DNA from 2 places in the Stutzerimonas sp. genome. Region 2 is predicted to be linked to the other one. Evidence: riboswitches for the same ligand, from Rfam matches in the RefSeq annotation. Region 2 holds a riboswitch; the other holds the start of a gene.
The links. Region 2 has a riboswitch for cobalamin ahead of btuB (TonB-dependent vitamin B12 receptor). Riboswitches for the same ligand answer to the same signal wherever they lie in the genome.
Positions count from the first base shown of each region.

Region 1: linked by a shared signal. The riboswitch ahead of AC2LD7_RS08745 (TonB-dependent receptor domain-containing protein) and the one ahead of btuB (TonB-dependent vitamin B12 receptor) in region 2 are both predicted to bind cobalamin.

Region 1 covers NZ_CEXBBO010000010.1:113,510-128,723, forward strand. Annotated here, with positions in the region: gene hsdR (EcoAI/FtnUII family type I restriction enzme subunit R) at 1-680, opposite strand, end outside; gene AC2LD7_RS08690 (MHYT domain-containing protein) at 1,272-3,545, shown strand; gene AC2LD7_RS08695 (manganese catalase family protein) at 3,687-4,574, opposite strand; gene rloA3 (retropepsin-like aspartic peptidase RloA3) at 4,861-5,385, shown strand; gene AC2LD7_RS08705 (vitamin K epoxide reductase family protein) at 5,626-7,086, shown strand; gene AC2LD7_RS08710 (SDR family oxidoreductase) at 7,112-8,110, shown strand; gene AC2LD7_RS08715 (cation efflux transmembrane domain-containing protein) at 8,125-8,745, opposite strand; gene AC2LD7_RS08720 (Cd(II)/Pb(II)-responsive transcriptional regulator) at 8,853-9,278, shown strand; gene AC2LD7_RS08725 (sulfite exporter TauE/SafE family protein) at 9,342-10,112, shown strand; gene AC2LD7_RS08730 (exodeoxyribonuclease VII small subunit) at 10,207-10,449, shown strand; gene AC2LD7_RS08735 (polyprenyl synthetase family protein) at 10,446-11,333, shown strand; gene dxs (1-deoxy-D-xylulose-5-phosphate synthase) at 11,464-13,380, shown strand; cobalamin riboswitch at 13,660-13,875, shown strand; gene AC2LD7_RS08745 (TonB-dependent receptor domain-containing protein) at 13,968-15,214, shown strand, end outside.
Region 2 covers NZ_CEXBBO010000033.1:19,865-35,078, reverse strand. Annotated here, with positions in the region: gene cobU (bifunctional adenosylcobinamide kinase/adenosylcobinamide-phosphate guanylyltransferase) at 1-25, opposite strand, end outside; gene AC2LD7_RS17675 (cobyric acid synthase) at 118-1,575, opposite strand; gene cobD (threonine-phosphate decarboxylase CobD) at 1,572-2,564, opposite strand; gene cbiB (adenosylcobinamide-phosphate synthase CbiB) at 2,557-3,468, opposite strand; gene bluB (5,6-dimethylbenzimidazole synthase) at 3,465-4,115, opposite strand; gene AC2LD7_RS17655 (cobyrinic acid a,c-diamide synthase CobB) at 4,112-5,407, opposite strand; gene cobO (cob(I)yrinic acid a,c-diamide adenosyltransferase) at 5,550-6,152, opposite strand; gene AC2LD7_RS17645 (hypothetical protein) at 6,152-6,727, opposite strand; gene btuB (TonB-dependent vitamin B12 receptor) at 6,755-8,620, opposite strand; cobalamin riboswitch at 8,730-8,947, opposite strand; gene AC2LD7_RS17635 (metallophosphoesterase family protein) at 9,109-9,912, shown strand; gene AC2LD7_RS17630 (hypothetical protein) at 10,032-10,352, opposite strand; gene AC2LD7_RS17625 (C40 family peptidase) at 10,460-10,990, opposite strand; gene AC2LD7_RS17620 (C40 family peptidase) at 11,074-11,718, opposite strand; gene AC2LD7_RS17615 (NAD-dependent deacylase) at 11,784-12,548, opposite strand; gene AC2LD7_RS17610 (DNA-3-methyladenine glycosylase I) at 12,645-13,316, opposite strand; gene AC2LD7_RS17605 (3-deoxy-7-phosphoheptulonate synthase) at 13,409-14,479, opposite strand; gene ttcA (tRNA 2-thiocytidine(32) synthetase TtcA) at 15,119-15,214, opposite strand, start outside.

The DNA.
Region 1 (15,214 bases), on a different contig from region 2:
AGGATGTTGCGGTCGGCCAGAAAGAGGATGCGTTTCTTCTGCTTCGACTTCCACAGCCGCCAGATGATCTGAAAGGCGGTGTAGGTCTTGCCGGTGCCGGTGGCCATGACCAGGAGGATGCGATCCTGCCCTCGAGCGACAGCTTCAACGGTGCGGTTGATGGCATTGGTCTGGTAGTAGCGCGGCATGCGGCCTGAGCCGTCGTCGTAGTACGGCGCCTCGGCTCTCCGCCTGGCATCGCCTTCCAGGCCCTTCCAGCGGCAGTAGCGTTGCCAGAGTTCGGCGGGACTGGGGAACTGTTCGAGGCTCAGCTCCGTTTCGATCTGATCCCCCGTGCCACTGCGATCGTGAAACAGGAAGCCATCGCCGTTGCTGGAGAACACGAACGGTACGTCCAGCGCCTCCGCGTAGCCAAGAGCCTGCTGCATGCCCGAGCCAAGGGAGTGCTTGTTGTCCTTCGCTTCGATCACGGCGATCGGCAGGCTCGGCTGGTGGTAAAGAATGTAATCCGCTCGACGCGACTCGCCGCGGCTGTGCAACTTGCCGCGCACGATGATGCGTCCTTTGGTGAAGCTGACTTCTTCACGGACCTGCTTGTGGATATCCCAACCCGCGATGACAATTGCCGGCGTGATGAATTTGCTGCAGATATCCCGCTCGGATAAAGACTTCTTGTCCATGCGTCAGTCCCAAAAACGATACCAATACGGAAGCCGTAGCAGAGGCAATACGTGCCCGAGCCAAACAGTAGGAAAAATCGGTTAAGCGTTGCATGAAAGAGCGCGCTTAAGGCCATCCTTGATGTGCAACACCGCCTAAGTGCGCAATGACCATAATATCTTTGTGCCATCGCCGGTTAAAGCCATAGCCCGTACCGTCCGCTAAACGGACCGATCCAGCTCCCGTCTTTGAACAATGATCGCCCCAGGTTCTTCCATCATATGGTTATGATTCACACCAAGATAGCTAACGAAGGCCGCACGATCGCTTTGCATTCATCCAAACTAAGCGTGGCAGCGCCCTCTTCACCAACGCCTTTTAAGCTTCGACAACCGATCTGAATACGATGGCCTGTCAACGCGATTCCTTCAAAAACAGCTTCCGGTCAGCTGGCACGTTCACCGCGCCTAACAGATCGTCGTGAAAACCGCCGTATGAACTCATGCCCCAGCAGCCGCCGATCGAACCGGTAGACCAGGAACCTGGCACTCATGGACGACTCGTGCAATACATAAAGGGCGACAGCCTCGAATGTCTGAATGGATCTTACGATGCCTACCACTTACAACACCGCACTGGTGAGCCTGTCCATCCTGATTGCCATTGCCGGCTCCTTCACGGCGCTTGATCTAGCCAGCCGCGCGCGCGCTTCGGTGGGCTGGATGCGAGATGCTTGGCTGTGCGCCGCGGCCGTATGCATGGGCGGCAGCATCTGGTCGATGCACTTCGTCGGGATGCTCGCGTTCGGCATGCCCGGCATGGAGATTCAATACGATCTGACGCTTACCCTCTGGTCCCTGGTCGTGCCGATTGTGGTGACGGCGATCAGCTTTTTCGCAGTCGGCACTCACGGGCTGGACCGCAGGACGCTCGGGATCGGCGGGCTGTTCATGGGCCTCGGGATTGGCGCGATGCACTACGTGGGCATGGCCGCCATGACGATGCATGCCGAACTGTCCTATGACCCGCTGTGGGTCACCATCTCGTTCATTATCGCGATCGGTGCGGCCACCGTGGCGCTCTGGCTCTCCGCGCAGGGACGACGATTGTTGTTGCAGGCCGTTTCTGCCGTAGCGATGGGCTTTGCCGTGGCGGGCATGCATTACTCGGCCATGGCAGGTGCGCGCTTCACGCCGATGGACGATGCGATGCCCGCGGCCCACGGCAGCGGCCTGGATCTGTTGACGCTGGCGCTCTCGGTCGCCGGTTCGACCTTCATCGTGCTGTTCTTCGGCCTTGCCGCTTCGATGCATGACCGCCGCATGGCGATAATCAGCGAGCGAGAAGCGGCGGCATTGCGCCAGAGCGAAGAGCGCTTTCGCGAGCTGTATAGCAAGACGCCGTTGCCGCTGCATTCGCTGGACGAAGAAGGCCGACTGGAATCGGTCAGCGATGCCTGGCTCGTGTTGATGGGCCATCGCCGAGAGGACGTAATCGGCCGGCCGTTGATCAACTTCATGACCGAAAACTCCGCACGCCAGATGCTCAGCCAGGATTGGCCGGTGTTGCTGGAAACCGGAGAATGCCTCAACGCCGAGTATCGTTTGGTGGCCAGGGCTGGCGTGTTCATCGATGTGCTGGCTTCCACGCGTCTCGAGCAGACGGCCCGCGGCGCGCTGATCATCGGCGGCCTGGTGAATATCACTGAACGCCGACATGTCGAGGCGGCCCTCCACCAGGCGCAGAAAATGGAAGCGATCGGCAAGCTTACCGGCGGCATCGCTCATGACTTCAACAACCTGCTCGCTGTGGTAGGTGGAAATCTTGAACTGCTCCGCAAGCGGCTGCCGAACGACACGGGTCGTGCCGGCATCCTGATCGAGAACGCACTGTTGGCCACACAGCGTGGTTCAAGCCTCGTCCAGCGCATGTTGGCCTTCGCCCGCAGGCAGGAGCTGAAACCTACTTCCGTTGAGTTATCAGATGTGGTGTCGAACATCCGGGAGCTGCTGCAACGCTCGATCGAGGCCAATATAGCTATCGAAACGCGCTTTCCCCTAAGCCTGCCGCCTGCCTACGTCGACGCGAATCAGCTCGAAATGGTGCTGATTAACTTGGTAGTCAACGCACGAGACGCCATGCCGGCAGGCGGCACGATCTGCATCGAAGGCCAGATGCGCGCCTTCAGCCCGTCGGCGGAACACCCGACGCAGGAGTTCGTCGCTTTGATCGTGCGCGACGACGGCACTGGCATGAGCCAGGAGACACTCGCCCGGGCAACCGAGCCCTTTTTCACCACCAAAGGACCAGGCAAAGGCACGGGTCTGGGCCTTTCAATGGCTCACGGTCTCGCCGAGCAATCAGGGGGCCGGCTGGTGATCGAGAGCAATCCAAGCAATGGAACGACCGTCGAGCTTTGGCTACCGCTGGGCATCCCCACTACAGTGACCGCGCCGACACCAGCGGTCGCAAACGAGCCCATCGTGACATCCGTACCCGCGTTGTCGATTCTCGTGGTGGATGATGATCCACTCGTGCTGGCCAATACCTCCGAGCTGCTCGAGGACCTGGGCCATCGAGTCACCGCGGTCGACGGTGGCGAGGCCGCCCTCAATGTCCTATGCCAGCGAGGGGCTTTCGATATCCTGATCACCGATCAGATGATGCCTGGCATGACCGGAACCCAGCTGGCCAAAATCGTCAAAGCTGAAAGGCCCAACCTGCCAGTCCTGTTGGTCAGCGGCTATGCGGAACTGTCCGAAGAAGGCCGCCCGCTGCACACGTTGGCCAAGCCGTTCACGCAACACACACTCAGCGTAGCGATCAGCGACACGCTCGGGCGCCCAAAATCAGCTGTGGTGGTGCCGCTGCACAACCGTCAGTGAACGCCCACTCGGCAATAACAATGACATCTCGACAACGCGGCGAAAAAGCCGGCTTATAGTCGGTTTCGGAACGGGCATTCACAAACAAAACGCAGCACCAATGCGCCCAGTCTCAGACGCATCGGCACCGCGTTTCGCCCATCAGGCTTTGCCTTTCTTTACCGCTTTACCCGAGCCGAGGTCGGCTCCGGTCATGGGGTCGACGGAAACATCGGACTGGGTCCGTACCGCCATTTGCTGCAGCACTTTCTGTTGATCTTTACTCAGATCAACCGAAGGTTTCCCATCGCCGCCATCTACAGCCGGCTGCGGGTTCTCGACGAATTCCCACTCAGGCCCTTGATTCCAAGGCCCGCGCAGGTCGCCTTCGCCTTGCGACAGGTTGTAGTAGACGCTGGAAAATTCCGGCTCGCCCGGCAGTTTGCCTTGCGGGAAGTTGGGTTGAATGGCATGTAGCGCCTTCTCGAACGATTTCTGGTGGGCTATCTCGCGGGTCATCAGGAACTTCAGTGCGTCCTTGATTCCCGGATCGTCCGTCACGTTGATCAAGCGTTCGTAAATGATCTTGGCCCGCGCCTCGGCGGCAATGTTAGAGCGCAGATCCGCCGTCGGCTCGCCAATGGTATCGATATAGGCTGCAGACCAAGGAACCCCACCCGAGTTGGTTAGCGCAGGCCCGCCACCGTACAACAGCGAGGTGACATGGGAGTCGTTGCCGCCGCTGGTGAGCGAGCGGTACAGGTCGGCTTCTTTCTCGACCCCCTCCGCCATCTGCCCTTTCGCACCCTTGTTGAGCATGCCGACGATCGAGCCGATTACTTCAAGGTGGCTGAGTTCTTCGGTGGCGATATCCATGAGCATGTCTTTACGGCCTGGATCATCCTCGGACACGCCCTGGGTAAAGTAGCGCATGGCTGCGGCAAGCTCCCCTTGAGGACCGCCGAACTGCTCGAGCATCAGATTGGCCAGCCCGGGATTGGGGCCCGCCACTCTCACTGTGTATTGAAGTCGTTTGTTGTGGACGAACATGGTTCACCTCTCAAATTAGACTTCCCTAGTAATTGCCTCCTTTGGTCAGATTGAGCCGCCGCGAACTCCATCACATCGCAGGCGACCCTAGGTGTTGAGTTCGAGCCAAGACAGGCGTCCGATTGTGTTTTTCAATGAAGTTAATTATGCAAATCAATCGATCCTTTTTTTGGCTCTGTTGTCTTCGATGCGTACCGTGAGTAATGCGCAGCGGCGCGCGCTGCTGAACATATTCAGCACTCGGGACTCTATCGTTGCCTTAGCTATTGCTGATTCGAGGTAACTGATGCTCCATTCCATACGCCCCAACCATCTATTCAAATGCCTGGTATTGACGGCGTTGCTGCCTGTCTGCAGCGCGCCAGCATTGGCCGACTCGCCACAGGTCTTTGGCTGGGTGGAGAAAGGGCTGATCTTTCCGGAAAAGGTCGCGGTGAAGTTCAAGCTCGATACCGGCGCGCTGACTTCGTCGATGCATGCAGAAGATATCGACCGATTCGAAAAGGATGGGGATGACTGGGTGCGCTTCACCGTCGAACTGGAAGACATCGATACCGAGAAGGAAGTCGAGAAGCGTCTGGAGCGTAAGGTGGCCAGGGAGATCACGGTGCGCGGCGCGGGTGGCGCGGAAGATCGCCCAGTGGTTCTGATGAGAATCTGTCTCGGGAACCGTATCCATGAAGAGCAATTCTCGCTGAACGACCGGGACAAGATGAATTACCCGGTGCTGATAGGCCGCCGCACGCTGGAAGATATCGGGCTGGTGGATTCGTCCAAAACCTTCACGGTCGAGCCGGACTGCTCCGAATAGCATCCAGACCAATCGCGCAGGCTCCCGATATCGCCAGGCTTGCATAGATCGATGAAGGGGCCGCCGACGGCGGTTGTCATTCGCCGGTACGGTATGGCTCGCTGCTTTGCGATCGCCCTTTTCCTGCAACTCACCCCAAGTGCCCCTGTCAACTGACCAGCGACTTTGCTGCATCCCGTTGCGCGCCGCTCGCACACGGCCTGGTCGCGAATACGACCGACACTCACGCGGGAGAGGTTCATGGAGCATCAGGGGGAGTACTTGAGACAAGCCGCCATGCCGTCGGACATGAGCATGGACGCGCACATGCAGATGATGGAACGGCGCCGTCTCGCCACTCTGTGGTGCCACTTCGCTAACGCCTTGCTCGGTTTTTGGCTGCTCAGCGCACCGTTCATTTTCGGCTATACGAATATCGCGGCCGACGACCTCGACCTTGTCCGCCTGACGACCGAACGTGATTTGCCCGACGTGGTCACTCGCGCGCTGCTGATGACTTGGAGCGACGTGATCAGCGGCGCCTCGATCGTGCTCTTTTCGATTCTGTCCTTGAAACGAATCGCCTGGGCCCAGTGGGCCAATACCGCGATGGGCCTTTGGCTGATGTTCGCCCCGCTGCTGTTTTGGACGCCGTCACCGGCCAGTTACGGCAACGCCCTGCTGGTCGGCGGGTTGGTGATTGCCTTCTCCACGCTGGTGCCGATGATGCCCGGCATGAGCATGTCCGGAATGATGCAGAAAGCCGCGGTACCGCCGGGCTGGGATTACAACCCGTCGACCTGGCTGCAGCGACTGCCCATCGCGATTCTCGCCGTGATCGGCATTCTCCTGGCGCGTTACCTAGCCGCCTACCAACTCGGTCATACCGCAAGTGCCTGGGACCCGTTCTTTGGCGCTCAACCCAACGGTACGGAAACCATCATCACCTCTGACATGTCCCGCGCTTGGCCGGTTTCGGACGCAGGGGTCGGCGTCATGGCCTACATGATCGAGTTGCTGATGGCCGTGATGGGCGATGCGCGCCGCTGGCGGACCATGCCTTGGATGGTCGCCGCATTCGGCGTGGTGGTTGTGCCGCTTGGCGCGGTGAGCATCTTCTTCATCATTGCCCAGCCAATCGTCATCAATACGTGGTGCACCCTGTGCCTGATCCAGGCCTTGGCGATGCTGGTGATGATGCCCTACGCGCTGGATGAGCTGGTCGCCATGGGGCAGTTCCTGAAGGACGCTCGCCGACGCGGCAAGCCCTTCTGGAAAACCTTTTTCCAGGGCGATGCCATGGACGGTGCGCGTGAAGACAACACGCCCGAGTTCGATGACAGCCTGTCGGCCATGACATTGAAGGGCCTTCGCGGGGTCAACTTGCCCTGGGGGCTCACGCTGCTTTGTGCGCTTGGCGTCTGGCTGATGTGCACGCGGTTGGTCTTCGGCACCGATGGGGCGATGGCCAACAGCGATCACTTGATGGGATCGCTGCTGATCACCGTCTCGGTTTTGGCGTTCGCCGAAGTCGCGCGACCGCTGCGTTTTCTCAACCTGCCGATTGGTGCCTGGTTGATCGCCGCCCCTTCATTTCTCGACGGCGCCGGTTTTGCCGCCACCGTCGGCAGCTTGATCGCCGGTGTGCTGGTGATTGGCCTGAGCCTGCCGCGCGGACCGATTCGTCATCGCTATGCCGGCTGGAACACGCTGCTGCGCTAACCCATCCAAGACAGGAGCTTTTTCGATGAGCGACCGCGAACAGACTGCCGTAATTTGCGGAGGCACCGCCGGCGTGGGCCGCGCAACGGCTCATGCCTTGGCGCGGGCAGGCTTTCGCGTTGCCGTGATCGCGCGCGGCGAACAGGGCCTGTCTGACACGCGCGACGAACTTGAAGCGGCCGGTGCCAAAGTCCTGGCCATTGCCGCCGACGTCGCCGATGCCGATGCCGTCGATCGCGCCGCCGAGCGAATCGAGGCGGAACTGGGACCGATCGAGATTTGGGTCAACGCCGCCATGGCGACGGTGTTCGGACCAGTCAACAAGATCAGCGCCGCAGAATTCAAGCGCGTGACCGAAGTGACCTATCTGGGCTTCGTTCACGGCACGCTGGCGGCGCTGCGGTATATGGAGGCGCGCAATCGGGGCACCATCGTCCAGGTAGGTTCAGCATTGTCCTATCGGGCGATTCCGCTGCAATCGGCCTATTGCGCCGCCAAGTTCGCCATACGTGGTTTCACCGATTCGCTGCGTTGCGAACTGATCCATACCAATAGCCGGGTGCGGCTGACGATGGTCCAGCTGCCGGCGCACAACACGCCGCAGTTCGACTGGTCGCGTAACAAGATGCAAAAACGTCCACAGCCGGTTCCGCCGATCCATACGCCCGAAGTCGCGGCGCGCGCGATTGTCCGCGCCGCAACCGATGCGCCGCGCGAACTATGGCTCGGCCGCGCCTCGTTCCAAGCGATTATCGGCAACATGTTCATGCCAGGCCTGCTCGACCGGATGATGGCCAAACAAGCCTGGAGCGGACAGATGACCGACGAGCCGGCCAGCGACGAGCAGCCGGACAATCTCTTCCAGCCGGTAGATGGCTTGCATCGCATCGAAGGCCGTTTCGGCAATCAGGCGAAGGACAAGGCGCTGGGCCTGAGCTCCGAGACGGTGGGCAAGCTGGCCGCCGCCGGCCTGGCAGTGGTGACTGTGATTGCCGTGGCGCTGGTCGCGGCCATTGCCAGCTAGCTCTGGCTGCATTGCTAGCGAGTCGTATGCAGCTCCTGCCGAGCCTGGCGCACCACCGAGAATCCGGCCGAAAGCGCCAGCGCCGCCATGATCAGCGCCACGATGAAGTCCGGCCAGCCGGAACCGGTACCGAACACACCAGCCGCGGCGATCATCACGGCGATGTTGCCCAAGGCGTCGTTGCGGCTGCATAGCCAGACCGAGCGCATGTTCGAATCGCCCTCGCGATACGCGTAAAGCATCAGTGCCACGACAACGTTGGCGATCAACGCCAGCGCGCCGATCACACCCATGGTCAATGGCTCCGGGACGACATCGGCATAGATCGACCAACCGGCGCGGGCAAGGACGAATACGCCGAAGGCGAGCATCGACAACCCCTTCACCAACGCCGCGCGCGAACGCCAGACCAGCCCCATGGACAGCACCGTGAGCGTGATGCCGTAATTGGCGGCGTCGCCGGCGAAGTCGATGGCATCGGCCAACAGCGAGACCGAACCGGAACGCAATCCGCTGACGATCTCCACGACGAACATCGCCAGATTGATCACCAGCGCGATCCACAAAGCCTTACGAAAGCCCGGGCCGGCAACTTGCCCAGTGGCGCAGCCGGAATCACAGCATTTCGACGACATCATTTGCCCTCCTCGTTTATATTCGACGCTCATTGCACACCCTGGAGCGGCTCCAGGGTCAAGCATCCTTCTGGCAATCAATCCCGATGCGGGGACGGAGGGCGATCATGCGCATAGGCGAACTGAGCACGGCGGCAGGCGTAGATGTCGAGACGATCCGCTACTACGAGAAAGTCGGATTGATGCCGACCCCGGAACGGGGCGCCAACGGCTATCGCTCCTACTCATCGAAGCAACTCGCGCATTTGGTGTTCATCCGCCATTGCCGGGCGCTGGACATTGGGCTGGCCGATATCCGTCGGCTGCTCGAATTCTCCAACCATCCGGACGCCAGCTGCGGCGACATCAACCTGCTGATCGACGAGCAGCTCGAACGCGTCCGCACGCGCCTGGAAAGTCTCCACGCGCTGGAGCGGCAGCTTCAGGACCTGCGCGGCTGCTGCGCCGGTAATCAATCGCCCGGTGGCTGCGGCATCCTCAACGAGCTGGCCAGCACCCGGCTGGATGAAGCGCTAAGTTCATCCGACAGCTAAGCGCACGCTTGGCTCAGCGGAGCGGCGGCGATAATCTGCGTCCTTTTGCCGCGAGTCCGTCCGATGCCCCTGTTCGACATATTGCTGCTGATCGCCGCCGGTTTCGCAGCGGGCGGAATGAATGCCCTGGCCGGCGGCGGCACCTTTTTCTCGTTCCCTGCGCTATTGGCGACCGGTCTGCCTCCGGTCACCGCCAACGCGACCAATGCCGTGGCACTCTGGCCCGCCAGCGTCGCTGGCGCCTGGGCCGCGCGCTCGACGCTGCGTCCGCTGGGGCGCTATCTGATTCCATTGTTGCTGGCCGGACTGGTCGGCGGCCTGCTAGGGGGCTTGCTGCTGCTCGCCAGCGGCGATGATGTGTTCAGCCTACTGATCCCCTGGTTGCTGCTGCTCGCCACCGCACTGTTCGCCGCCAGCCCCTGGCTGAGCCGCTGGCTGGCGGCACGGCGCAAGGGCGAGAACGCAGTGCCGCCGCACGCCCCGGCATCGCTCGCAGCGCATGGTCTGGTTTCGATCTACGGCGGATATTTCGGCGCGGGGATGGGCATTTTGCAGTTGGCGGCGTTTTCCATCGAAGGCCATCAACTGGTTCGCGCCAACGCGCTGAAGAACCTTATTTCAGCGGTGATATACAGCGTTGCCACGGCCACCTTCATCATCGCCGGCCGTGTGAGCGGTTATGAGCTGGCGATCCTGCTGATCGGCACCACAATCGGCGGCTACGCTGGCGGCGCGCTGAGCAAGAAGCTGCCGGGGACCTGGCTACGCGCCTTCGTGATACTGGTCGGCAGCTTTATGACGCTCTATTACTTCCAGGCGGTTTACTGGCGCTAACCAGGCGCTTAGCCCGCTCGGCGTATGGCTTCTGCCGCCCAGCTCTGCTAGTGTCGCGACCGTTTTACAGCCGCCGCAGAGAACAGGTTCCGCCATGGCCCGCAAGAAAGTCGCCCTCGATTTCGAACAATCCCTCGCCGAGCTGCAACAACTGGTCGAGCGTCTGGAAAGCGGCGAGCTGTCGCTGGAAGATTCGCTGACCTGTTTCGAACAGGGGATCGGTCTGACCCGCGATTGCCAGGCCGCACTCAGCCAGGCCGAGCAGAAAGTACAGATCCTGCTCGAACGCGACGGCAAGCTGCAGGAAGCGCCGTTCGAGGTGGACCCCGAAGCATGATCGGCGACTACCAGCAGCGCTGCCAAAAGCGCGTCGATAGCTGTCTCGAGACGCTCTTCGCCCCGCCCCGCCCGCAACTCGAACGCCTTTACCAAGCCATGCGCTACAGCGTGATGAACGGTGGCAAGCGCGTGCGCCCGTTACTGGTCTACGCCGCTTGCGAGGCGCTTGAAGGCGACAGCGCTCAGGCCGATGGCGCGGCCTGCGCCGTCGAGCTGATCCACGCCTATTCGCTGGTCCACGATGACCTGCCAGCGATGGACGACGATGATCTGCGCCGCGGTCAGCCGACCACGCACAAGGCCTTCGACGAAGCCTGCGCAATCCTCGCCGGCGATGGCCTGCAAAGCCTTGCTTTCGAATCACTGGCGAGCGACGCGCATAACCCGAAGGACGCGGCGCTGCGCCTGGAAATGGCGGTCAGCCTGTCCCGCGCAGCCGGTCCGGCCGGCATGGTCGGTGGTCAGGCCATCGATCTGGGTTCGGTGGGCCTAAAGCTCGATCGCAACGCCTTGGAGCTGATGCACCGGCACAAGACCGGCGCGCTAATCGAGGCCAGCGTTCGTCTCGGCGCCCTTGCCAGCGGTCGTGCCGATGCAGAGAAGCTGGCCGCTCTGCAGCAATACGCGCAGGCCATTGGCCTGGCCTTTCAGGTGCAGGACGACATTCTCGATGTGGAAAGCGACACCGCCACGCTAGGCAAGCACCAGGGCGCCGATATCGCCCGCGACAAACCCACCTACCCCGCACTGCTGGGCATGGACGTGGCAAAGGCCTATGCGTTGGAACTTCGCGACCTTGCACTCGACGCCGTCGCCACCTTCGGCACCGCCGCTGAGCCGTTGCGCCAGCTGGCCTGCTTCATCGTCGAACGCCGCAACTGAAGCCACAGGGCAACCACCGAGCCGCTTCGCTGACACGACCCGACGGCGACCGTTGATGCTTGAGTCGTTCTTCTCGCTGTAACCATCGGGTAAACTGCGGCTCTTTTTTCAGCCAAAAACGATTCGCTCGATGCCCAAGACGTTCCATGAGATTCCTCGGGTCCGCCCTGCAACGCCCGTTCTAGATCGCGCGGCCACTCCCGAGCAACTGCGCCGGCTGGGCGAAGCGGAACTCGAAGAACTCGCCAACGAGCTGCGGCAAGACTTGCTTTATAGCGTCGGCCGCACCGGCGGGCACTTTGGTGCCGGGCTTGGTGTGATCGAGCTGACCATTGCCCTGCACTACGTTTACGACACGCCCGACGACCGTCTGGTCTGGGACGTCGGTCATCAAGCCTATCCACACAAGATCCTTACTGGTCGCCGCGAACGCATGGCCAGCCTGCGTCAGAAAGACGGTCTCGCGGCCTTTCCGCGCCGCAGCGAAAGCGAGTACGACACCTTTGGCGTCGGCCATTCCAGCACCTCGATCAGCGCCGCACTGGGCATGGCCATCGCTGCTCGCCTGCAGGGCAAGAAGCGCAAGTCCATTGCCGTGATCGGTGACGGCGCGCTCACCGCCGGCATGGCCTTCGAGGCGCTGAACCACGCCCCTGAAGTTGGCGCCGACATGCTGGTGGTGCTCAACGACAACGACATGTCGATCTCGCGCAACGTTGGCGGTCTGTCCAACTATCTCGCCAAGATTCTTTCCAGCCGTACCTACACGAGCATGCGCGAAGGCAGCAAGAAGGTCCTGTCGCGCCTACCCGGCGCCTGGGAAATTGCTCGCCGTACCGAAGAATATGCCAAGGGCATGCTGGTCCCCGGCACGCTGTTCGAAGAGCTCGGCTGGAACTACATCGGGCCCATCGACGGCCACGATCTGCCGACCCTGATCGCCACCCTGCGTAACATGCGCGACCTCTCCGGGCCGCAATTCCTGCATGTGGTGACCAAGAAGGGCAAAGGCTTCGCCCCGGCTGAAGTCGATCCGATTACCTGGCATGCGATCAGCAAGCTGGAACCCGTCGGCGCTCCAGCGGCCCCTAAAAAGCCCAGCGGCCCGAAATACTCCAACGTCTTCGGTCAATGGCTGTGCGACATGGCCGCCGCTGATCCGCGCTTGGCCGGCATTACTCCGGCCATGAAGGAAGGTTCCGACCTGGTCGCGTTCAGCGAGCGCTTCCCGGATCGCTACTTCGATGTCGCCATCGCCGAACAGCACGCCGTGACATTGGCTGCCGGCATGGCCTGCGAAGGAGCCAAACCGGTGGTTGCGATCTATTCGACCTTCCTGCAGCGCGCTTATGACCAACTGATCCATGACGTCGCCGTGCAGAACCTCAACGTACTGTTCGCCATCGACCGCGCCGGTTTGGTCGGCGAAGACGGCCCGACCCATGCTGGCAGCTTCGATCTCACCTATCTGCGCTGCATCCCCGGCATGCTGGTGATGACGCCGAGTGACGAAAACGAGATGCGCCGCATGCTCACCACTGGCTACCATTTCGAAGGCCCCGCAGCGGTGCGTTATCCACGTGGCACCGGCCCGAACGCGACGATCGAGCCCGGCCTCGAACCGCTGGAAATAGGCAAGGGTGTGGTGCGCCGCGAAGGCCGCAACGGCAGCGGCCGCCGGGTCGCACTGCTGGTTTTCGGCGTTCAACTGGCCGAAGCCCTGAAGGTCGGCGAAAGTCTCGATGCAACGGTAGTCGACATGCGCTTCGTCAAACCGCTTGATGAAGCATTGGTGCGCCAGCTGGCTGCCGATCACGAGCTACTGGTGACTATCGAAGAAAATAGCATCATGGGCGGCGCCGGCAGCGCTGTGAGCGAATTCCTCGCCAACGAAAACCTGCAAAAGCCGATCCTTCATCTGGGACTGCCGGACTACTACGTCGAGCACGCCAAGCCCAGCGAGATGCTTGCCGAGTGCGGCCTGGATGCCAGCGGCATCGAAGCCGCCGTGCGTGCGCGGCTGGAAGTGCTACAGGCTGCGTCGTAAAACAATGCCACCGTGGAAAATTGCGAAGCGTGTCCACCTCAAAAGCCGGATGTAAAAGGCGACATCCACCCTACGCCTCTAAGGCCGCGCCTTATATTCACTTGTTTCCAGGCTCGCCGCTGGAAACGAATCAAAGCAGAACCGCATCTTTCGCGCTTCCCGCGACGCGTCGTTCTCAAGCCCCTGCGTGGAACATCTGCTCGATCCCAGACGCAACCGCGATAGATGACGTTTCTGTCACCGCCTGCCTTGTGTTTCGCTGCATCACCCCGTAAGGTTCGCGCGTTTTATCCGCCCAGGTGTGCACGACCGCAAGGTCCGCATTAAACGGGAAGCCGGTGCGCTCCAACGAGCCAAGCCGGCGCTGCCCCCGCAACGGTAATCGACCGTGATCCACGGATCACCGCCCGCTCAACCGCCACTGTGTCCTGACACGGGAAGGCGAGCTCGGTGCGCGTCGAAAGCCCGGAGACCGGCCTGACGGATTCGACTGGTGTTGCGGAGGGCAGCACCGTCAAGCGCTGCGCATTATTCCGCGCGCTTGTTCCTGCCCTCCTCAAAAGCTCTGAACTTTTGAGGATTGATTCATGAAACTGACCCGTCTTGCCTTGGCTGTGGCACTGCTGCCCAGCGTTTCCGCATTCGCCCAGACGCCAAGCCGCGATGAGGCGCTGAAGCTCAACGATACCGTCGTGTCCGCCAACCGCGTGCCGCAACTGCGAACGCAGACAGCGGCTGCAACGACCGTATTCAACCGCGCCGACATAGACCGCCTGCAAGTACGCAGTGTGGCCGAACTGCTCGAGCGCGTGCCCGGCGTCAATGTCGTGCGCACCGGAGGCGCAGGTAGCCTCACCAGTCTGCTCGTTCGCGGCACCGCCAGCGGGCAGACGCTGATTCTAGTCGATGGCCAGCGCATCGCTGCAGCGTCCAGCGGCACCAGCAGTCTCGAGTTTCTCAGCCCTGACCAGATCGAGCGGGTGGAAGTCGTGCGCGGTGCGCGCTCCGCGCTGTACGGCTCCGACGCCATTGGCGGCGTGGTACAGATTTTTACCCGACAAGGGAGCGGCAAGGGGCTCAACCCCTATGTGCGCCTCGGCGCGGGTAGCCATTCGACTTTCGAGCGTAACCTGGGAGTATCCGGAGGCAACGGCCAGACCCGCTTTAACGTCGGTGCCTCGCTGAACGAAACCGACGGCATCGACGCGACCCGCCACGGTGACAATCTGAACCGTGACGACGATGCCTATCGCAACCGCTCGCTCAGTGTGAACCTGGCGCATCGTTTCAATGAAAGACTGGAAGCCGGCGTAAGCGCGCTCGATCAGCGCGGGCAGATCGAATATGACGACGTCTTTGGTCCGTCCCGACCCACGACCGAGTTTCAGCTCAGCACATTGTCCGGTTTCGTCGATCTGCAGATCAATGACCGATGGAGCAGCCGATTCGAGGCAGGTCACAGCGAGGACAAGCGAGACACTGGCAACGAGCTGTCAGGTGCCACTGAGGATATGTTCTACAGCTTCGCCACCTATCGCGACTCGGCCAGCTGGGTCAACACGCTGACCCTCGACAGCGACCATCAGCTCCTTCTGGGCGCCGATTGGTATGAAGACCGCCTGCACAGCACCACCGACTTCGTCGAGGAGGCGCGCTGGAACCAGGCCGGTTTCATCCAGCACCGTTACAACGGCTCCGTATTTTCCACCGAGCTAGGGCTGCGGCATGACAAGAACCAGCAGTACGGCAGCGAAAACAGCTGGAACGCCGCGCTAACCGTTCCGCTGGACCCTCGCAACGACCTGATCGCCTCTTACAGCGAAGGCTTTCGCGC
Region 2 (15,214 bases):
CACCGCCGAGAATCAGTTCAAGCATATTGGTTCCCACGATTCGTTGAGCCTCCCGTAGGGCGGTGCAACCCGCCGGACACACTCAAGGCCAGTTCCCAAAGGCGGGCTGCAAACGCCCTACGGATTAACACCGCAAAGCCCACGCAATAAATGCGTATCCAGATGCGCATCGACCAAGTCGGCGAGCCGCTCGATGTCGCGTTCACGCAGCGCGTGATAATCCACCCGCTGCGCGTTCTCCAGCCCGGCCCAGCGCAACAGCGCTTCGCAGGCCGCGGGTAATTCGAACAGGCCGTGCAAATAGGTGCCGAGTACCTGACCGTCCTCGCTAATGGCGCCATCCACTCGCCCATCATCGAGGTCTATCGCAGCTCGTTCGAGTGCCGGGCCGCTACTGACTCCGGCATGAATTTCGTAGCCGCTGACGTCAACGTCGCCCAAGCAGAGTCGCCCACGCACGTTGCGCAATTGTTTCTCCGCGGCCAGTTCGGTCGACAAAGCCAGCAGCCCGAGCCCGTTGCTCTGCCCCGCCGCGCCCTCGAGCCCGAGAGGATCGGCGATGCATTCACCAAGCATCTGCAGCCCGCCGCAGATTCCGAGCACCTTGCCGCCGTAGCGCAGATGACGTCGGATCGCCGCCTCCCAGCCGTTCTCGCGCAACCAGGCGAGATCGGCACGGACGCTCTTTGAGCCCGGCAAAATGATCAGATCGGCGCCGGGTATCGCCTGGCCGGGGCCGACAAAATGCAGATCGACTTGGGGATGCAGGCGCAGCGGGTCGAAGTCGGTGTGATTGCTGATGCGAGGCAATACCGGAACCACGACTTTGAGCGTCTGTTCGGCCTTGGCGGACTGGCGCGCATCGATTGCATCTTCGGCTTCCAGATGAAAATCCATCAGATAGGGCAACACGCCAAGTACCGGCTTGCCGGTGCGTTGTTCGAGCCAGTCCAGCCCCGGCTGCAACAGGGCGATATCGCCGCGAAAGCGGTTGATCACGAATCCCTGCACCCGCGCCTGTTCGCTCGGGCTGAGCAACTCCAGCGTGCCGACCAGATGAGCGAACACCCCACCTTTGTCGATATCGGCAATCAGGATGACCGGGCAATCCACCGCCTCGGCAAAGCCCATGTTGGCGATGTCGTTGGCCCGCAGGTTGATCTCGGCGGGTGAGCCGGCGCCCTCGACCATCACTACTTGATACGCGGCATTGAGGCGCTGATGGGATTCAAGCACCGCATCCATCGCCACGCGTTTGTAGTCGTGGTATGCCACAGCGTCCATGTTGTTGACGGCGCGACCGTGAATGATTACCTGCGCGCCGATATCACTGTTGGGCTTGAGCAGCACCGGATTCATGTCAGTGTGCGGCGCCAACCCGGCAGCTTGGGCCTGTACCGCCTGGGCGCGGCCGATCTCCCCGCCCTCGGCGGTGACCGCGCTGTTGAGTGCCATGTTCTGCGGCTTGAACGGCGCTACTGCGACGCCTTGGCGCCGGAGCCAACGGCACAGCGCGGTCACCAGGGTGCTTTTACCGGCATCCGAAGTGGTGCCCTGAATCATCAAAGTGCTCATGCGCTAATTTCTCTGTAATGGGCCAGCGCGCGAGCCAGGCGGACCCAGCCGGGTTCGTCTGCCGGCAGACCGAAACGCAGGCTCGGTGGATAGTGAAAACGGCGAACCAGAATGCTCTGACAGGCGAGAAACTCGTACAGCAGATCCGCCTCTTCGGTTACGACCCACTGAAACAGGCCGCAACCGCCCGTAGGCGACAACCCGTAATTTGACAGCACCTGCGCCAACCGCTCGCCATCTGCCAAGAGCCGTTCGCGCTGGCGGCTTTGCCCTTCGCGATCAGCGAGCAATGCGGTGGCGACGAACCGTGACGGCCCGGCGATCGGCCAGGGTCCCAAAGCATCGCTCAGCGCACGCAGCAGCTCGTTTTCAGCCAAGACAAAGCCGAGCCGTGCGCCGGCCATGGCAAAGAATTTGCCGAACGAGCGCAACACGATCAGGCCTGGTAGGTGCGCATGACTTGCCAGACTGAGCTCAGGCGTTGGGTCCATGAATGCTTCATCAACCACAAGCCAGCCGCCGCGCTCCGCCAGCCGCGCATGCCAGCCGAGTAACTGTTCGGGCTGCAGCAGTCGCCCGGTGGGATTGTTCGGGTTGACCACCACCAGAACGTCGAGCTGATCCAGCGCCCGCGGCGCGGACCCTTCGCTGAACTCGCTGATGCGATGCCCTTCGCGGCGCCAAGCCTCGGCGTGCTCGCCATAACAGGGCGAGACGATGCCAATCTGAAGCGACCGACGCAGCCGCGGCAACATCTGGATCGCTGCCTGCGAGCCGGCCACTGGTAACAGCGACTCGACGCCGTAGTAATCACGAGCCGCAGCGGCCAGGCCATCCTCGACTTCCGGCAGTCGACGCCAGGCATCCGCCGGAACGGGCGGCAAGTCGAAGCCATAAGGCGCGATACCCGTGGACAGATCGAGCCACTCCGTCAGCGGGATGCCAAAGTCGCGCGTCGCCGCTCGCAGGCGTCCGCCATGCTCAAGCATGCAGCAAGCCCTCCAGAAACAGCACCAGCAGCCAGAGGCCGACGCCAGCCCAGACCAAATCCAGCGCGCGCTCGATATCGCGCGCACTCGGAGCCTCGCCCTCACCCAAGGTCGGACGCAACTGCAACTCGCCGTGATAGATAGCCGGCCCGCCCAGCGACAGACCCAGCGCACCGGCTCCAGCGGCCATCACCGGCCCCGCGTTTGGGCTGTCCCACAATGGCGCCTGCCGTTGCCAGCAGCGCCAAGCTTTGCGCGTCTGGCCCAGCACGGCATAGGTCAGCGCGACCAGCCGGGCGGGTATGAAATTGAGCGCGTCGTCGATTCGCGCGACGGCCCAGCCAAAGCGCTCGAAGCGTTCGGTGCGGTAGCCCCACATGGCATCCAGCGTATTGCTCAGGCGATACAGGACCACGCCCGGCGCGCCGGCCACGGCGAACCAGAACAGCGCCGCGAAGACCGCATCGCTGCCGTTCTCCAGCGCCGATTCGGTCGCCGCGCGGGCTACGCCCTGTTCGTCCAGCTCACCGGTGTCGCGACTGACAATGAAACCGACACGTCGCCGCGCCGCGGTCAGGTCGCCACTGCGCAAGGCGAGCGCGACCGGCATCAGGTGCTCGCCCAGGCTGCGCAGGCCAAGCGCGAGATACAGCAGAAAGATTTCGACCAGCCAACCAACGCCAGGCAGCAAGCTCGCCAACCAGGCGATGACCGTCAGCGGCAGGACCGCTAGGCACCAGGCGGTGACGCCATGGCTGCGCCAACCGCGGCCGTCCGCGCCGTTGAAGTGTTGTTCCAATCGGTCAGCCAGCCGTCCGAAGACCACCAGAGGATGACTGCGCCGAGGTTCGCCCAGCAGCACATCCAGGCCGACCCCGGCGAGGCAGCTCAGCGCCACGCTCACTCCCAGCTCCCCCACTCGTTATCGAATAACAACTCTCCTAGCGGGCGCGGTTGGGTCCAGCCTTCCAGCACCAACATCGGGGTTGGATAGAACTCATCGACCGGCCCGAGGCAGATCACCGCCACCGGCTCCGCTCCGGTCGGCATCTTCAGCAGTTCGGCCAACGCCTGCGGATCGAACAATGACACCCAGCCCATACCCAACCCCTCTGCTCGCGCGGCGAGCCAGAGATTCTGGATGGCGCAGGCCGTCGAGGCCAGGTCCATCTGCGGCATGGTGCGCCGACCAAACACATGCGGTTCGCGCCCGTCCATCAACGCGACCACCAGCAGTTCGGCGCAACCCTTGATGCCCTCGACTTTCAACTGCATGAATTCACGGCCACGCTCGCCCAGCGCCTCGGCGGTCAGCACACGTTCACGCTCGACCAGTCCAGCGATGGCCGAACGCAGCTCGGCGCGCCGGATACGAATGAATCGCCAAGGCTGCATCAGTCCAACACTTGGGGCCTGATGCGCGGCCTCCAGCAATCGCGCAAGCAGCTCGGGCGCGACTTCGCCGCCGCTGAAATGGCGCATGTCGCGCCGCTCGGCAATGGCGCGATAGACACCGGCGCGCTCTGACTTGGTGAAGGCGTGCTTGCTCATGGCTTGAATAAGGCCGCAGTCGCTTGGGGATTGGACGGCATATAGAAGTGAATATAGGAGGCCGTCAGCCGGCCCTGCCGATAGACCGCCTCGGCGGTGCGCTTGTAATTCGGGCATTCGCCGCGGGCCATTGGCTGCATGGCCGATTCGAGCAAGGAATGGTGAAAGGTATGGCCGCGCAGGCGCCCTTCCGGCAGTTCGACGTCCTGCAAAGCCAGCGCGGCCAAGCGCTTCTGCATCTGCGCTTCGCCAGGCAGCAGGCCGAGCATGGCTTCGCGCGCACCGGCCTGGTTGGTCAGCGCGTCGAGCAGGTAAAGCATGCCGCCGCATTCGGCGAGCATCGGTTTGCCGGCTTCGTGATGCGCTCGGATCGCCTCGCTCATTGCCCGGTTGCGGGCGAGCGTGCGCATATGCAGCTCCGGGTAGCCGCCAGGCAGGTACAGGCTGTCCACCGCGGGCAACTTGGAAAAATGCAGCGGGGAGAAAAACAGCAACTCGGCGCCCAGTGCCTTAAGCAGATCCAGATTGGCCTGGTAGATGAAGGTGAAAGCGGCATCCCGCGCCACGCCGATCCGCACGTTCTGCAGCAACGGCGGGATGGCCAACGGCTCCGGTGGTGGAAAGCTCACCTTTGCCGGCAGTGCGCTGTCGGCACTCGCCGCCAGCGCATCGGCAGCGGCATCGAGCCGCGCATCCAGATCCGCCAGCTCCTGAGCTTGCACCAGCCCAAGATGACGGCTCGGCAAACTTACGGACTCGCTGCGCGGCAAGGCGCCATACCAATGAATCTCCTCTGGCAAGCAGTCCCGCAGAATCTCGCCATGACGGCTGCTGCCCACCCGATTGGCCAGCACGCCGGCAAATGGCAGGTCCGGCTGATAGCTGGCCAAGCCGTGCGCCAGCGCACCGAACGTTTGCGCCATGGCCGAACCGTCTATAACCCCCAATACCGGAATACCAAAACGGCGCGCCAAATCAGCCGCCGACGGCGTGCCATCGAACAGCCCCATGACGCCTTCGATCAAAATCAGATCGGCCTCGCCCGCCGCTTCCCACAGCAGCCGCCGGCTCTCGGCTTCGCCCACCATCCACAGATCGAGTTGGTAGACCGGCTGACCACTGGCGCGCGCCAGCACCATCGGGTCGAGAAAGTCCGGACCGCATTTGAACACCCGCACGCGCTTGCCCAGGCGGGCATGCAAGCGTGCCAGACCAGCGGTGACAGTGGTCTTACCCTGCCCTGACGCCGGCGCGGCGATCAACAGCGCCGGGCACTGACGCGGCGCGTTCATTGTGCGGCCCCGCTCCCGGCGGAGGTCGATTTACGTGCAAGCGGCGCGACATCGTAGGGTGAATGACGCTCTACCCATCCACCGCCGGCAAGGGTGGATGAAAAAAGCGTCATCCACCCTACGCAGGTCCGGAACGCAGGCATCAGAATTCCACCCCTTTTTGCGCCTTTACCCCGGCTTTGAAGGCATGTTTGATCAGGCTCATTTCCGTCACGGTGTCGGCCGCTTCGATCAGTCCGGACGGCGCACCGCGACCGGTCACCACCACATGCTGCAGCAGCGGCCGCGACTCGATATCGGCCAGCACGGGTTCGAGTTCCAGGTAGCCGTATTTGAGCGCAATGTTCAGCTCGTCCAGCACCACCAGCCCGATCTCGGGATCAGCTAGCAGCTGCGCCGCCACCGCCCAGGCTTCGCGAGCCTTGGTGATGTCACGCTGGCGATCCTGGGTTTCCCAGGTGAAACCTTCGCCCATCACGTGATAACGCACCTCCTCAGGGAAGCGCCGGAAGAAGGTCTCCTCTCCCGTGCTGGCCGCGCCCTTGATGAACTGCACCACGCCAACCTTGATGCCGTGGCCGAGCGCACGGGCAACCATGCCGAAGGCGGAGCTGCTCTTGCCCTTGCCGTTACCGGTGTGCACCAGCAACAGGCCGTACTCGTCCTGGGCCTCGGCGATCTTCGCGTCGATAACCGCCTTCTTGCGCTGCATCCGCGCCTTGTGTCGCTCGTCGCGCCCGTCCATCAGTGCACCTGCCGCGGGCGAATCAGGCGCAGCGCCGAAACGATGCCGACGTGCAGCACCAGCGCGGTACCCACGTAAAAAGCCACGTTGCTCAGATGACGCGGAAAGTACTCACCGATACGTGGCAGGAACCCAGCCAGCGTCGGCTCGGGGTAGCGGCCCGAGAAGAAGTAGAAACCGCCGCCGGAGATCTGGTAGGCGATGAATGTCGCTGCCACCAGCGTCAACGCCAGCACGGCCAGACTGCGCAGGTCGTCGCGCTGCCAGCCGGCGAACAGCCGCCCTGCCAACCACAAACTGCCGTAGGCCGGAACCAACGCCCAATAGGCCGGTGACAAGCACCAGTCGCTGATGCTGCCGCTGGCCAGGGAGCCGAAGTCCAGCACGGACGCCACGGCGAACAGCAGCACGAACATCCAGCGCGGACGCAGGTAGAAGCCGGCCAGGAAGAAGATCGACCAGCTGGCGCTGGGTAGATTCTCGACGCTGGCGAAGTGTTGGCCACGAGTCATGGCCATCAGCAGGATCAGCGCGGCGCCTATTGCCAGCTGGGCGCGTGTGGACAGGGCGTGCATGGGTGTGCTCCTTGGGTGGGTTTCCGGTTACAGCGCCTGGTAGCGCAGGGTGAAATACACCGCGCGGCCGGGTTGCTCGTAGGTTTGTGTCGTTTCGTACTCACGGTCGAACAGGTTCGCCAGCTTGGCCTGCAGGCGCCAGGGCTCGTCGAAGCGGTATTCGCCGCGCAGATCCATGAGGGCGTAGCCGGGCATGCGGGAGCTCTCGACATTGCTTGCTTTGTCGAAGCGCTCGCTCACTGCATACAGCGAGGCGCCCAGGCCGACGGCGCCGAACTGGCGATCCAGATCCAGGTTGAACTGGCGCTTGGCGCGGCGCTGCAACAGATGGCCATGGTTGGCCTTGCTGCGATCCTGCGGGTCCATGAAGGTCAAGTTGGCGGCCAGGTCCCAGCCAGCCAACACGGTGGCTACGGTGGTTTCGATGCCGCGGATACGCGCCACATCGACGTTTTCCGGGCGCATGGGATTTGTGCCCGCCCAGACGATCAGGTCCTCGATCTGGTTTTCATAGGCGTTGACGCTCCAGTCGCCCCAGCCATGGCTGCCGCGGATGCCCAGCTCGTAGCTTTCCGATTCTTCCGGTTGGACGTCCGGGTTGCCGGCAGTGGAGCTGCTTGCCGGGTAGTACAGGTCGTTGAACGTCGGCGCGCGATAGGCGGTACCGTAGGCGGCGGTCAGCGTCAGCGCGTCGCTCAGATCGAAGCTGTAGCCCAGGCTACCGGTATCGTGCGAGCCGAAGAATTCATCATCGTCACGGCGCAGTCCCGCCTGTACGCCATGGCGACCAAAAGCGGCCTGATACTGGATGAAGTAGCCCCTGTTGTAGCGGCGGTCCTTGGCATAGCTGTCGCTGCTGTCGATGCGGTCTGTCTGGTATTCCATGCCCAAACTCAATACCTGCGCCTCTCCGAACCGGAGGTCGTTCTGCCAGCTCAAGCTGTCGCGGCGAGTATCGAAGCGCGAATAGAAGTTGCCGTCCTGGAAGTTATCTCCCAGATCTTCGCTGTGCCCTGCCTGCAGGGTAACGCCCCAGAACGCCGCCGGTGAGAAGCGCGCACGGCCACTGATCGCTTGCAGGGAGCCGTCGCTGTAGGCATCGCGACCGCTGGCGCCGCTGCTTGAACGACTGTCGAAGTCGCTGTGGTTCTCGCTCTGCAGCCAGCTGCCGTCGAGCTCCAGGCCGTTGTCGAGGCGATAGCCCGCACGCAGCAGAGCGGATAATTCACGGTAACCGTCGGCGTCCGGCTCGAATGCATTGGGCGCAGTGCTGCGGTAGGCGCGGGCATTGATGCCGTCGGTGGATTCGCTGGCCACGCCGAGGTTGAACCAGCCGTTGCCGTGGCTGCCCGCCACGCCAGCCGATCCACTGTGGCTCGAACGCGAGCCCGTGCCCACCGAGAGGTATGGCTTGAAACCATCGGCGCCTCCGCGGCGGGTGAATATCTGGATCACCCCGCCCATCGCCTCCGAACCGTACAGGCTGGAACGCGGCCCGCGCACGATTTCGATGCGCTCGATCTGCTCCACCGGGATGTTCTGCAACGCGGCGCTGCCGGAAGTAGCCGAGCCGACCCGCACCCCGTCGATCAGCACCAGCACATGCTTGTCACTGGTACCACGAATGGAAACCGAGGTGCTCTTGCCGCGTCCGCCGTTGCGGGTGACGCTCACGCCAGCCAGGCGCTGCAGCAGCTCAGGGACGCTCGTGGCCTGCTGGCGTTCGATCTCGTCACGGGTAATAAGGCTACTTGAGGCAATGGATACCGGCGAGTTGCCGGTCCGGCTGGCGGTGATCAGCTGCTGGTCCAGGTGCAAGGCCGCGCCGGACTCGGCAAGAACATAGGTAGGGAGACCCAGCAGGACTACTGCCAGGGATAGGGGACTTCGCATTGGTTAGGGATTCTCCGTCGTGCCCGCCGCACGACATACAGTCGATAAAGGCAGACGGAGAGAATGAAAGAGGTGCAGGCAGCCGCACCCCGATCAGCGCCCGCCGCACTGCCGTGGAATGCGACAGGCCGGTCTCCGGGCTTGCGAGCGGACGCATGAAGCATCCCGAAACCGCGCCTTCCCATGCCTGTGGCACAGTGGCTGTGAGCGGTTTCTTGTCTCGCCTACCGTTGCGGGGGCAGCGCCGGAATCTTCGAAGAATGAACCGGCTTCCCTGTTTCACCCAGCTGGCTTTTCGCCAGGGGCACCTGAAGCAGCGCGGAGGTTAGTCCAAGGCCCTGCGTAGCGCAACCTGAAGCGTTCGGGGCTATACGACAACAACGATCGGATGCCTCTCGCTGGCAATTTGCCGGAACGCCAGACGCTTACCGGCTTCGAATGCAACAATGGACCATCCGGCCACCCCTCAACGAGAAGACGCCAGCCACATGACGACCATCGTGCAGATCTCCGACACCCACTTCGGCACTGAGCAACCGGCAGTGGTGCAAGCCATGGAAGACCATGTACGCGAGCATGGTGCCGATCTGCTGATCTTTTCCGGTGACATCACCCAGCGCGCCAGAGCCGGGCAGTTCGCGGCCGCTCAGGCGTTCGTTCAGCGGCTGCATAGTCATGGAATTCCCGAAGCGCTGGTGATCCCCGGCAACCACGACATTCCGCTATACAACGTGTTTGCACGCTTTCTGATGCCCTATCGCAACTACCGCCGGCATTTCGGCCACGATCTGGAACCGACCTTCGAAAACGACGAAATGCTAGCGATCGGGCTCAATACTACCCACCCGCGACGGCATAAAGACGGCCTGGTAACCGCCGAGCAGGTGCAGGCGGTAGCACGGCGGTTAAAGCAGAGCGACCCAAACAAGGTCCGTATCGTGGTGGCGCATCAGCCCTTCGGCGCGATGGTGTTGAGCGATCTGAGCAACCTGCAACACGGCGCCGACGCAGCGTTGCACTGCTGGGCAGATGAAGGGCTCGATCTGGTAATGGGCGGGCATATTCATCTGCCCTACGTGTTGCCATTGACCAAGCAGTACACCGGCCTGTCGCGGGAAATCTGGATGATCCAGGCCGGCACCACGTTGTCATCGCGGGTCCGCGGCACCTCCCCGAATTCTTTCAACCGCCTCAAGCTGCATCCCGGCACCGACAAGAAAGCCTGCGTCGAACGCTGGGATCTGCTGGATGATCGCTTCGTGCTGGGATCGCACTTCAACCTGCACTGGTAGAGGCGCCAAGAACGGCAGAATGTCGTCTATATACGAATGACCAAGCAGAGCGAACGCATTTTTGATCAGCCGTGTCGCAGCCTTTGTTAGGCAGAGGTATACGTCAGAAGCGGCCCAAACTAGTGCCTAGGATTAAATCCGGCTGGTTTGGTTGCCAGCCATTCGACGAACATGCTCAGGCGCGGATCACCAAGCAATGCCTCTCGGCTGTTGTAGATGAGCGCCAATTCTTTCTCGCTGAACAGTCGATGAATCTGATTGTGGCAGGGCCGGCAAACCCACAAGGTGGCAGTGATGCGCTCCTCACGGGCGAAGCGCTTGCGCACATAGGTTTTGCCGTGCAGCGCTTTGGGGATTAGATGATGACGGGTCAAGGGTGCCTGTCGGCGACAGAGCTCGCACGCCTCGGGCTGGTCCGGCAGACGAAGGATAGGCGGCATGCTCAGCTGCTCTACCCGATGTCGAAGCCAAGATGGTATTGCATGGATGCGGTTGTGCTGCGCGCAGACGATGCGTCGGTCATTTCGACTCCTACCAGGCGCGTGAGTCAGGGATTGCGGGCGAGATGCTCGCTGTCGAGAAGGCGCTTGGCGCTGAGGTAGTTCTTCTGCCAGTAACTATTGGAGAGGCTGTCCAGCCGCACCGTTCCGCCGCTGGATGGTGCGTGGACGAAACGCCCATTGCCGACGTAGATGGCCGCATGGCTGACGCGGCGCCCGCCACTGGTCGCGAAGAACAGCAGATCGCCCGCCTGTAGCGCATCGCGCCCGACGGAAGTACCGCGCATGGTGCTCATTTCGCGCGTGGTACGAGGCAATGCGAGATCCGCTGCGCCACGGAAGACGTAGCCGATCAGACCACTGCAATCGAAGCCGCTATCGGGTGTGTTGCCGCCGTAGCGATAAGGCGTGCCGACCAGCCCCAGGGCAGTGAACAGGACATCTTCAGCCGTGCCCGGATACTGTTGAGGTGTTGGCTGCGGCGTAAGGACTACCGGCTCGACAGGCGCTCGGCTGGAACAGGCTGTAAGCAGCAAGGCGGCCAGCAGAACGGTCGAGAAGCGAGCCAGAAGAGGCATGGCAGAGCAGTCCAGGCAAATGAGCCATCACTCTGCCGGCATGCAGCGGTGGATGCAAGCCCGGCGCACCGCTATATCAACGCTCAATGATGAGTGGGAATGGTGCTTGAATCGTGAGCCAGCGCCAGCACGCGCTTGGCCTGTATAAAGCTTGCGCGCCAGTATTTGTCATCCAGGCTGTCGACGCGAACGCCGCCACTGCGACTACTGGAGGAATGGATGAACTGGTCGTCGCCGATATAGATGCCCGTGTGGCTGACCCGGCCGCGACCGCGATTGTTGAAGAAGACCACGTCGCCCGGCTCCAGCTCGTTGCGTTTGATCTTCGGTGCGTCGAGGTTGATCATTTCGCGGGTGGAGCGTGGCAGCTCGATACCCGCCTCCTTGCTGAACAGGAAACCGACGAAGCCACTGCAATCGAAACCGGTTTTAGTCGAGGTGCCGCCATAACGGTAAGGCGTACCGACGAGTGTGAAACCACGCTCAAGAATGCTGTCGGCGAGCGGCGGCAGCTCATAGCTCTGCTCATCGGCAAGTTCACGGAGCTGTTGCTCGCTGGGTTCGGATGATTCGGCTTGAGCCCTATCCGCGTCTGCTTCGACGCTCGCAAGGTCGAACTGGAAATCGCGCAGCACGGAGGGGCTTTCGGTCTGCCCTGGATGTCCGGCACAGGCCGTCAGCAGCAAGACGAGGGTGAATGGCAACAGGGGTGCGAGGCGTCGGCGCATGGCACAGGCATGTCGGGAAGTCGAAAGTGGCGAGACTATGCCTGCCGATGCCCCGATGAGCAAATTCAATCAGAAGAAATGTGACGGATTAGCTGCGGCAAAACGTCTGACGCGCCTGCTGCCACATGGACGTCAACCAGAATCGACAGGTCGCTGGCGATCGGATCGATCTGCGCCGTAAAACCGCCGCCGTGCCGCGCACGCAGAATCGGCTCGACGATATAGGCAAAGCTCGCCGAGGTGCCTACCGCGACCACCGCGTCGAAGCCCTCTGCCATCTCGACGTGCAAGCGCTCTAGCGCCGTCTCCGGCAGCATTTCCTCGAACAGCACCACCGACGGTCGCAGCACGCCGCCACATGCGCAGCGCGGCGGCAACGGACGGGCAAGATGATCCGTCAGCTCGTCGCTATGCGCGCCACAGTTCATGCAGTACAGCGGTGCAAGGGTTCCGTGAATTTCGATCAGCCGTTGTGGCGGGCTGCCGGCCGCCAGGTGATAGCCGTCGATATTTTGCGTCAACACCCAACAGCTAGGCTTGCTCCGTTGCAGCTCGGCGATGGCAACGTGGCCGGCGTTGGGTTTGGCACGGATGCAGGCGCGACCGATTTCGGCCAGATATTTCCAGCACAGCGCCGGATCGCGCCTGAGCATCGGGCCGGACAGCGCCTCCTCAATCGGCAGGCCGTCCTCGGTGTGACCGTTATATAGCCCGCCGACGCCACGATAGGTCGGCAACCCAGAATCCGCGGAAAGCCCCGCGCCCGTGATGATCAGGATGCGCTCTGCCTGCCGCAGCGCCTTGGCAATTCGCTGCATGGCTCCGTCCATCTTTGTCCTCCTTCGCTGTCAGCCCTGGCTGGCTTGATGCGACATGACTTCAAATAGGACCGCGCTTGAAGCACTTCGACTCGATATGCAATGGGCTCAGTGGTTAACGGTAAACGCCAGCATCACCGACAGCTGACACATGGGGCGCCCGCTCTCGCTGTGCCACTGATTGAACATTGACTGCACGGCCGCCTGGTCGCGTTGGCTGCTGGGCACCTTGTCGACCACTTTTTGCGCCTTGAGTGCAGCGACCACGTCATTGCTCGGGATGAAGGTGTCTTTGCCGGCCATGCGCAACAGACGCGGCGCGGACAACCCGCCTAGCTGGCATCCCTGTTTGGCCAGATAGCGCCATAAACCCACGATATCGGTCACCGGCCAATCGGCGATCAGGTTGCCGAAGCTGCCGTGCTCCTTCGCGACGTCGAGTACGAACTGGGCATTGCGCGGCACACTCTTGAGCTTGCCCAAATGACGGATAACCCGTGCGTCCTGCATCAGCCGCTCGATATGCTCGCCGCCCATCAACACCAATTTTTCTGGATCGAAACGGAAGAACACTTCCTCGAATACCGGCCATTTCGCATCCACCAGGCTGTGCTTGAGTCCGGCACGGAAGATTCGCAGGCTGATCAACGAGAGATAGCGATCATCCGGAACGGCACGCAGATCGTCGGCGCTGCTGGGGCGCGGCAGTCGGCTTTCCAGCGCTGCGGCCGAGCCGAAACGATTCAGACAATATTCGTGCAGCCATTTGTAGTCGCGCATGAGGTCCTGTGCATCGGGCAAAACGAGCCGCACAGGTTGCCCGCAAGGACCTGCGAACCGCAAGCCTGGCCGTCGCAGCCGGGCTTGCTGAGTCAGCCGCGCAACCGATCGGCCGCCTCATGCAGCATTCGCTCGGTTTCGCCCCAGCCCAGGCAGCCATCGGTGATGGAGACGCCATAACGCAAGTTGCCGGCCAGCGGCTGGCAGCCATCGAACAGGTGGCTTTCGAGCATCACGCCACGCAGGCTCGCATCACCGGCCAGGCGCTGATCGATGACGTTCTGCAGCACCGCCGGCTGACTCAACGGGTTCTTGCCGCTGTTGGCGTGGCTGCAATCGACCATGATTCGCGCGGCGATGCCCTGCTTGAGCAATGTAGCATTCGCCATCGCGACGCTTTTGGCGTCATGGTTCGGCCCGGCATACCCGCCGCGCAGCACCAGATGCGTGTCCGGGTTGCCGAGGGTGCTCATCAGTGCCGGATGGCCAAGGTCATCGATACCGAAATGCTGATGGGGATGCGCGGCTGAACGCATCGCATCACAAGCGATTCCAACACTGCCATCGGTGCCGTTCTTGAAGCCCACCGGCAGATCCAAGCCACTGACCATTTCGCGATGGATCTGCGATTCGCTGGTGCGCGCGCCAATCGCTGCCCAACTGAGCAGATCATCGAAATAGGCCGCCGCCAGCGGTTGCAACAGCTCAGTGGCGATCGGCATACCGCGATCCAGAATCTCCAGCATCAATCTGCGCGATACGTTCAACCCTTCGGCCATGTCGCCGCTGCCGTCGAGACGCGGATCGTAGACCAACCCCTTCCAGCCGATCGTGGTGCGCGGCTTCTCGACATAGGCGCGCATCACCAGCAACAGCTGATCGCTGACCTGCGGCGCCAGCTCGGCCAAGCGCGAGGCGTATTCGAGCGCGGATTGCGGATCGTGCAGGGAGCACGGCCCGATCACCACGAGCAGGCGTGGGTCGCTGCCGTCGAGCACGGCGCGGATGGCATTACGGTCGATCTGGGTGCGTGCTGCAAGCGCGGCATTCAGCGGCAGGCGCTGACGCAGTACGGCGGGACTGGGCAGCGGTTGAGCGCTGCGTCGGGTCGGGGTGGCGATAGGGTTGTTGCTGATGAGTTGTGCGGAGATGGAGGTATTCATGATCTGGCGGTCCTTTGCCGGCGCGGCATTACTGCCGCGTCGGCTAGCGAAGTGTTCGGTCTAGAGGTAACAGGGCGGCATTGAAGCGACTAAATCGCCAGTCATAGCGGAAGGTGCGGTAATAGCTGCGGTAGTTGTTCATGTGTTTGTCCTCGGTGCGTTGGCCTTATCAGGCCGGAAAAAGAAAACCCCCGATCGGGTGGCCGACCGGGGGTTCGAAAACTGTCTGGTGGCGACCCTGCTTTTGCTAGGGCGCCTGTGGGGTATCAGGCGCGCCTATGGCTAAACCAATACCCAAAAAAGTAATAGCCGACCGCGGCTATCTGCTGCGCGCAAGCCAACGCGGCGCGAACGGCACCGGACAGAGCAAGAGGCAAGTGGATGAGGCGGGACGACATGGATTGACTCCGTAAGATAGCCGAACCTTACCGCAGCGCGCCGTCAGCCTTCAACCATGATTCATGTCTGCCCCTCGTAGATCAGCAAATCGACGAAGTGCGGCGTGGCGCGCGCGGTGTTCCGCTTCAGCCAGTAGGGTGGGTTCAACCCACCTATCAAGTTATGGAACGCACCGTGGTGGGCTGAAGCGGAACGCCGCCCGGCCCACCCTACTAGCCGTCCGGAGCTTGCCGACTGCTCTTACAAGCTCATCACATCCAGGAAGCGCGGCGTGGCGGTGTCGTCGATACGCAAACTGGTGAAGTCGAACAGCTTGCGATCCGCCAGCTGAGAGGG